One region of the Nocardioides albertanoniae genome, then DNA from elsewhere that is predicted to be linked to it. Evidence: predicted binding sites of a transcription regulator. Region 1 holds the regulator's gene; the other holds the start of a gene.
What was found. The regulator HrcA, encoded in region 1, represses chaperone genes, less so after heat shock. The targets are predictions, from matches to a motif close to TTGGCACTCGNNNNNNNCGAGTGCCAA.

Region 1 (4,209 bases):
CGACGCCACCCAGCGCTGCCGCCACAACATGCTCTACTGGCAAGGCGGCGACTGGTGGGGTGTCGGCCCCGGCGCCCACAGCCACGTCGGCGGCACCAGGTGGTGGAACGTCAAGCACCCCAAGGCCTACGCCGATCGCATCAACGACGGCCTCAGCCCGGCCCACGCCCGCGAGATCCTGGCCGCGGAGGACCGGCGCGTCGAGCGCGTCCTCCTCGAGCTCCGCCTCGCCGACGGGCTGCGGGTCGAGGTGCTCGACGACGAGGGCCGCGCCGCCCTTCCCGGGCAGGTGAGCCGCGGCCTGGTCACCGTCGCCGACGGCACGATCGTCCTCACCGACACCGGCCGGCTCCTCGCCGACGCCGTGGTCCGAGACCTGCTGCCCTGAAGCCATGAGAGGCAATGAGACGCCCTGAGAGGCCCTGAGGACGGGACGTTGGTCCTGATCGCAGGATCAGGGGAGTTCCTGATTGGTAAAGAGCCTCAGGCAGGGCAGTGTGGAGCCATGGCTACCACAACTCTTTCTCGTCCGTCCGACAACAAATGGATCGCCGGTGTCTGTGCCGGCCTCGGTGACCGCTTCGGCATCGACGCCAACCTGATCCGGCTGGCCTTCGTGATCTCCTGCCTGCTGCCCGGACCGCAGTTCATCGTCTACATCGTGCTGTGGATCATCATGCCCAAGCGTGCTGGTTACTGATCCACCGTCACGAAGTCGATCAGCTCCTCGACCCGCCCGAGCAGGGCGGGCTCGAGGTCTCCGAAGGAGGAGACCCGGGAGAGGATGTGCTTCCACGCCCTCGCGATGTCGGCCTGGTCGCGGTGGGGCCAGCCCATGTGCTGGCAGATGCCCTTCTTCCACTCGATCGAGCGCGGCACCGATGGCCACTTCTCCAGCCCGAGCCGATCCGGCTTGACCGCCTGCCACACGTCGATGAACGGGTGGCCGACGATCAGCACGTCCTTGCCGACCGCGGAGCGCCTGATGGAGTCCGCGATCCGGGCCTCCTTGGAGCCCTTGACCAGGTGGTCGACCAGCACGCCGACACGTCGCTGCGGGCCCGGCCGGAAGGAGACCAGGTGGTCGGCGAGGTCGTCGACGCCGCCGAGGTATTCCACGACGACGCCCTCGATCCGCAGGTCGTCGCCCCAGATCTTCTCGACCAGCTCGGCGTCGTGACGCCCCTCGACGAAGATCCGCGACTCGCGCGCGACCCGGGCCTTCACGCCTGAGACCGCGACCGACCCCGAGGCGGTCTTGGCCGGCTTGGCCGGAGCCGTGCGCGTCACCGGGGGAGTGAGGATGACCGGCTTGCCCTCCAGCCAGAAGCCGGGACCGAGCGGAAACGTACGCCGCTTGCCGCGCCTGTCCTCCAGCGTCAGCGTGTGCAGGTCGCGGTCGATCCGGACGATCTCGCCGACGAAGTCGGTCTCGACCTCCTCCACCACCGCGCCCAGCTCTGCGGGGGTCTCGACGGCGCGCCCGTTCTTGGGCTTGCGCCAGTCGCCGGCAAGGACGTCGGAGCCGTAGCGATCGCTCATCCGGGTGAGGGTAGTGACCGACACCCTCGGGGGCACGCAGCCACGCCGCGTGCGCAGATCAGTACAGCGAGCCGGTCAGCACCCGGCCGAGCTGCTCGAGCACCTCGTCGGGGGTCGTGGCGGTCGCCGGGAACCGGAAGGTCGCGTGGTGGCCGCCGTCGAGGGTGATCCAGGAGACCTCGACGCTCTCGGAGGTGAGGTTGGAGAGGCGTACGCCCACGATGTGCCGCGGGCGCAGGCCCAGGCGTGCCGCGAGGGTGTGGCACAGGTCGGCCTGGTGCTCGTCGTTCGCGTGGTCCGTGATGCGGGCCAGTCGATCGTCAGCAATCATGGGACTCTCCAGTGGGGCGAAAGCGTTGAATCAGTTTCTCTAAGGTCAGCCTAACCTAAGGGTGTCTCGATGGCGAGAGATGTGTTCTCTGTCACGATTTCGATGCCATCTCGCCGCCTGGCGGCGTTCCGGGTCGCGGAACGACCGCCGGAACTGGCTCCCTGCCGGTGAACCGGTAGGATTGGCACTCGCACGGAATGAGTGCCAGGCGACCCAAGGTCTGGCAGCGGACCCGGGGTAGGAAAGGAGCGCGGATGCAGAACGAACGCAGGCTCTCCGTCCTCCGGGCGATCGTCGAGGACTACGTCAAGACCGAGGAGCCGGTCGGCTCCAAGGCGCTGGTCGAACGACACGGTCTGGGCGTCTCCCCGGCGACAGTGCGCAACGACATGGCCGCGCTGGAGGAGGAGGGCTACATCACCGCGCCCCACACCAGCGCCGGCCGCGTGCCCACCGACAAGGGCTACCGCCTCTTCGTCGACCGGCTGACCACGGTCAAGCCGATGACCTCGGCCGAGAAGCGTGCCATCGCCGGCTTCCTCGACGGTGCCGTCGACCTCGACGACGTCGTCAGCCGTTCGACCCGGCTGCTCTCCCAGCTGACCCGCCAGGTCGCGGTGGTGCAATACCCCACCCTGAGCCGCTCGACCGTACGCCACGTGGAGCTCGTCGCGCTGGCGCCGACCAGGCTCCTGATCGTCGTCATCCTCAGCACCGGCCGCGTCGAGCAGCGGATCCTGGAGGTCGCCGAGGAGATCTCCGAGGAGACCCTGGCCCGGCTGCGCGCGCAGATGAACACCGCTGTCTCCGGGGCGATCATCGCCGACGCGGGCGAAGCGCTGAGCGCGATCGCCCGGCCCGCGGCCGATGCCCCGCAGGACGCTCTCGCCGCCGCGATCGCCGAGTCGCTGATCGAGGCGATGAACGACCACCGCTCCGACGAGCGGATCTCCATCGGCGGCACCAGCAACCTGGCCCGTTTCGGCGACAGCTTCGACACCGCCGTACGTCCGCTGCTGGAGGCCCTCGAGGAGCACGTCATCCTCCTGAAGCTGATGGGGGAGGCCACCGCCGGCGGCCTGGTGACCGTGCGCATCGGCGCCGAAGGCCCCTACCAGGAGCTGTCGCAGACCAGCGTGGTCGCGACCGGCTACGGACCTGGTGACGAGGCCCTGGCCACGCTGGGCGTGGTCGGGCCGACCCGGATGGACTACCCCGGATCCATGGCAGCGGTGCGCGCGGTCGCGCGCTACCTCTCCCGGATCCTCGACGAGGCCTGAGCAGGCCCCCGAACCCTTTGACGACCTGAGCAGGAACTGATTTCGATGGCAGGAAGAGTGACGTTGGACCCCTATGAGCTCCTCGGTGTCGACCGCGACGCCGACGACGTGGCGATCAAGAAGGCCTACCGGAAACTGGCGCGCCAATATCACCCCGACGTCAACCCCGACGCCGAGTCGCAGGAGAAATTCAAGGAGATCTCCCACGCCTACGAGGTGCTGAGCGACCCGCAGAAGCGGGCCGCGTTCGACCGCGGCGGCGACCCGTTCGCCGGCGGCTTCGGTGCCCAGGGCGCCGGCTTCTCGTTCACCGACATCATGGACGCCTTCTTCGGCGGCGCCGGTGCGGGCACCGGTGGCGCCGGCCGCGGCCCCCGTCCCCGCGTACGCCGCGGGCAGGATGCCCTGATCCGTCTCGACATCGAGCTGGCCGAGGCCGCGTTCGGCGTCACCCGTGACCTCAAGGTCGACACCGCCGTCGTGTGCGACACCTGCGACGGTGACGGTGCCGCGGAGGGCTCCCGCCCGGTGCCGTGCGAGACCTGCCACGGCCAGGGCGAGGTCGCGGTCGTGCAGCGCTCCTTCCTGGGCGAGATCCGCACGCTGCGTCCGTGCTCGGCCTGCAACGGCTTCGGCACGGTCATCCCCGACCCGTGCCGCGACTGCGGTGGCGAGGGGCGCGTGCGCTCGCACCGCACCCTGACCGTCAAGATCCCGCCGGGCGTCGACGACGGCACCCGGGTGCAGCTCGCCGAGCAGGGCGAGATCGGCCCCGGCGGCGGCCCCGCCGGTGACCTCTACGTCGAGATCCACGTCGCCAAGCACGCCACCTTCACCCGCCGCGGCAACGACCTGCAGTGCACCGCGAAGGTGCCGATGACGGCGGCGGCCCTGGGCACCACGCTCAACCTGCCGACCCTGGAGGCCGACCTCGCCAAGGACGGCTCCGACCTGGTCGACGCCGACGACGCCTCGATCCAGATCGAGCTCCGCCCCGGCACCCAGTCCGGCACCGACCACGTGCTGCGTGGCCGCGGCGTGCCCGGGCTTCGTGGC
Region 2 (4,209 bases), 2.6 Mb from region 1:
CGTGGATATGAACGTGCTCTCGGACGATGCGTCTCTCGAGTCGCTGATCGTTCGCTGAAATCGCCGAGTCGGCGCATCGGCCCCCTCTCGCCTCGCTTCGCTCGCGAGACACGGGGGCAGATGCGCCGACTCGGCTATGTGTCAGTGGCCGTGACCGTGGCCGTGACCGGCCGCGGGTGCCTCTTCCTCTTCCGGCTTATCGACGACCAGGGTCTCGGTCGTGAGCAGCATGCTCGCGATCGAGGTGGCGTTGATCAGCGCGGAGCGGGTGACCTTGACCGGGTCGATGACGCCCTGGGCGATCAGGTCGCCGTATTCACCCGTGGCGGCGTTGAAGCCCTGGCCGACACCGAGGTCGCGGACCTTGGTGGTGATGACGTATCCGTTGTCGCCACCGTTCTCGGCGATCCAGCGCAGCGGCTCGTCGGCGGCCTTGCGCACGATGCGTACGCCGACTGCCTCGTCGCCCTCGAGACCGAGGTCCTTCTCCAGCACCGAGACGGCGTGGATCAGGGCCGAGCCACCGCCGGGGACGATGCCCTCCTCGATGGCGGCGCGGGTCGCGGAGACAGCGTCCTCGATGCGGTGCTTCTTCTCCTTGAGCTCCACCTCGGTGTGAGCGCCGACGCGGATCACGCAGACGCCACCGGCGAGCTTCGCGAGGCGCTCCTGGAGCTTCTCGCGGTCCCAGTCGGAGTCGGTGCGCTCGATCTCGGACTTGATCTCGGCCACGCGAGCGTCGACCGTCGCGGCGTCGCCGCCGCCATCGACGATGGTGGTGTTGTCCTTCGAGACGGTGACCCGACGGGCGCTACCGAGCACCTCGAGGCCGACCTGGTCGAGCTTGAGGCCGACCTCCTCGGTGACGACCTGCGCACCGGTGAGGATCGCGATGTCCTGCAGCATGGCCTTGCGGCGGTCACCGAACGCGGGCGCCTTGACGGCGGTCGCGTTGAAGGTGCCCTTGATCTTGTTCACGACCAGGGTCGAGAGGGCTTCGCCCTCGACGTCCTCGGCGATGATGAACAGCGGCTTGCCGGCGGCGATGACCTTCTCCAGCAGCGGCAGCAGCTCCTGGATGGAGCCGATCTTGCCCTGGACGATCAGGATCAGGGGCTCGTCGATGACGGCCTCCATGCGCTCCTGGTCGGTCACGAAGTACTGAGAGATGTAGCCCTTGTCGAACTGCATGCCCTCGGTGAACTCGAGGTCGGTGCCGGTGGTGTTGGACTCCTCGACGGTGATCACGCCGTCCTTGCCGACCTTGGCGAAGGCCTCGGCGAGGATGTCGCCGATCTTCGCGTCGCGGGAGGAGATGGTGGCGACCGAGGCCATGTCGGACTCGTTGTAGACCTCGCGAGCGGCGGCGCGCAGCGCGTCACCGACGGCGGTCGAGGCGGCGTCCATGCCGCGCTTGAGGCTCATCGGGTTGGCACCGGCGGCGACCGCGCGGAGACCCTCGTGGACCATCGCCTGGGCGAGGACGGTCGCGGTGGTCGTACCGTCACCGGCGATGTCGTTGGTCTTGGTCGCTACCTCCTTGGTGAGCTGAGCACCAAGGTTCTCGAACGGGTCGTCCAGCTCGACCTCACGGGCGACGGTGACACCGTCGTTGGTGATGGTCGGGGCGCCCCACTTCTTGTCGAGGACGACGTAGCGGCCCTTGGGCCCCAGCGTCACCTTGACGGCGTTGGCGAGGGCGTCGACGCCACGCTCGAGGGCGCGGCGGGCGTTCTCGTCGAACTCCAGGATCTTAGGCATGTGTGTTTACTCCCTAGTACGCAGAACGCGGCCGGGGCCAGGAATCAGGCCCGGCCGCGTTGATGCGAGACGGATGACGTCAGGCGATGACCGCGAGGATGTCGCGAGCCGAGAGGATGAGGTACTCCTCGCCGGCGTACTTCACCTCGGTGCCGCCGTACTTGCTGTAGATGACCTTGTCGCCGACGGCGACGTCGAGCGGGACGCGGTTGCCCTTGTCGTCGATGCGACCGGGGCCGAGCGCCAGGACCTCGCCCTCCTGGGGCTTCTCCTTGGCGGTGTCCGGGATGACCAGACCGGACGCGGTGGTCTGCTCGGCCTCGACGGCCTTGACGACGATCCGGTCCTCAAGAGGCTTGATGTTGACCGACACTGTGTCGACCTCCCCATTTCTTTTCTACGGAGTCAGACTGTGGGTGGGTGTTGCTACGTCTGTGCTTGCGATGTGCCACGTACGCCGTCGCGGGGGTCGCACCCGGCTCGCAAGCGTTGGCACACTCAAGGGGAGAGTGCCAACGCAGACGTTAGCACTCGCCTCCAATGAGTGCCAGCGTCGACCCTGGGGACGAGTCCTGAGAGGATCGGGCGCATGGATCTCGACGCCTTTGCATGGTTGCTGACCGATGACGGCCAGCGGCTGCTCACGCGAGCCACCGAGATGACCGCCGACGGGTCCGACGGCAAGGGATCCGACGGCAAGGGATCCGGCCTGGCGGTGCAGACCGCGCTGCGCAAGGACGAGTCGGCCGAGCGGGTGGCGGCGGCGATGACCCAGGTCGATCTGCGACGGAAGGCGGCGGCCAAGTTCGGCGACCTGGCTCCGCGGATGTACTTCACCCCCGACGGTCTCGAGCAGGCCACCCGTCTCGCCGTCGCCCATCACCGGGCGGCCAGGTTGCGTACGTTCCACGCGTCGAGCGTCATCGACCTCGGCTGCGGGATCGGCGGCGACCTGATCGCCTCATCGCGGGCCGGACTCACCGCCGCGGGGGTCGACACCGACCCGGAGCGGGTCGCGGTCGCTCAGGCGAACCTGGATGCGCTCGGACTGCCCGGCGCGGTCACCGTCGCCGATGCGACCGCCCTCGACCACTCGCCGTTCGACGTCGCGTACGCCGATCCAGCACGCCGCGGCGCGAAGGGCCGAGTCTTCTCCGCCGAGGGATGGACCCCACCGTGGTCGTGGGTGGAGACCCTCTTCGCCCGGGATGCATGCGTCAAGGTCGCTCCGGGGATCCCGCACGATCTGGTTCCTGACGGCGTCGAGGCCGAGTGGGTCAGCGACCACGGCGAGGTCAAGGAGGCGGCGCTGTGGTCGGGCTCGCTGGCCAGCACCGCCCGCCGAGCCACGGTCATCGGCGACCGTGGCCTGGCGACCCTCGCCTCCGAGGACGACCCGGGCGCCGAGGTCGGCGAGGTCGGCGAGGTCGCCGACTTCCTCTACGAACCCGACGGCGCGGTGATCCGCGCCGGGCTGGTCACGGCGGTCGCCGCCGGCGTCGGTGGCCATCTCGTCGACGAGCACATCGCGTACGTGGCCTCCTCCGACTCCTTCGAGACGCCGTTCGCGCGGGGATATCAGGTGCTCGAGGAGCTCCCTTATCGGGAGAAGCAGCTCAAGGCGGCGCTGCGTGAGCGGCGGGTCGGAAAGCTGACGATCAAGAAACGTGGTGTGCAGGTCGTGCCCGAGCAGCTGCGCAAACGTCTCTCGCTCTCCGGTGATCGGGAGGCGACGATCGTGCTCACTCGGGTCGCCGGCGAGGGGACGTGCTTGTTGGTGCGGCCGTTCTGATCAGGTGAGGCCGGTCAGGTGGGGCCGGTCAGGTGAGGACCGTGGTCACCGGGAGGGACGAGTCGGCGGGCAGGTCGAGAGCCGACGGCGTACGTCCCCTGGCGACCATCTCCGAACCCAGGGCCGCGACCATCGCACCGTTGTCCGTGCACAGGCCGGGACGCGGGACCCTCACCCGGATCCCGAGCTTGGCGGCACGCTCCTCGGCGAGCACCCGGAGCCGGCTGTTGGCCGCGACTCCTCCGCCGATGATGATGTCTTCGATGCCCTCGGAGGCGGCTGCGTCCAGTGCCTTCCTGACCAGCACGTCGACGACTGCCTCCTGGAAGGATGCTGCGACGTCGGCGACCGGCACGGCCTCACCGCTACGCTCCTTCGCCTCGACCCAGCGGGCGACGGCGGTCTTGAGACCGGAGAAGGAGAAGTCGAAGCGGTGCCGCTCCAGGTCGCGACGGGCCGTGAGGCCCCGGGGGAAGTCGATCGCGATCGAGCTGCCGGACGTGGCGGTCCTGTCGATCACCGGACCACCCGGGAAGCCGAGACCGAGGAGGCGGGCCACCTTGTCGAAGGCCTCCCCTGCCGCGTCGTCGATGGTCGCGCCCATCGGGTCGATGCCTTCGGTGATGTCGGTGACCTTGAGCAGGCTCGAGTGACCG

Region 2: groES (co-chaperone GroES) is a predicted target of HrcA. The motif match lies at 2,286-2,312, and genes of this name have one in related genera.

What each region holds. Positions count from the first base shown of each region.
Region 1 covers NZ_VFOV01000001.1:1,671,507-1,675,715, forward strand. The annotation lists gene hemW (radical SAM family heme chaperone HemW) at 1-388, shown strand, start outside; gene FB381_RS07950 (PspC domain-containing protein) at 506-700, shown strand; gene FB381_RS07955 (DUF3097 domain-containing protein) at 694-1,542, opposite strand; gene FB381_RS07960 (hypothetical protein) at 1,601-1,873, opposite strand; gene hrcA (heat-inducible transcriptional repressor HrcA) at 2,128-3,153, shown strand; gene dnaJ (molecular chaperone DnaJ) at 3,199-4,209, shown strand, end outside.
Region 2 covers NZ_VFOV01000001.1:4,320,180-4,324,388, forward strand. The annotation lists gene FB381_RS20690 (GH25 family lysozyme) at 1-58, shown strand, start outside; gene groL (chaperonin GroEL) at 142-1,761, opposite strand; gene groES (co-chaperone GroES) at 1,841-2,134, opposite strand; gene FB381_RS20705 (class I SAM-dependent methyltransferase) at 2,351-3,553, shown strand; gene tsaD (tRNA (adenosine(37)-N6)-threonylcarbamoyltransferase complex transferase subunit TsaD) at 3,582-4,209, opposite strand, start outside.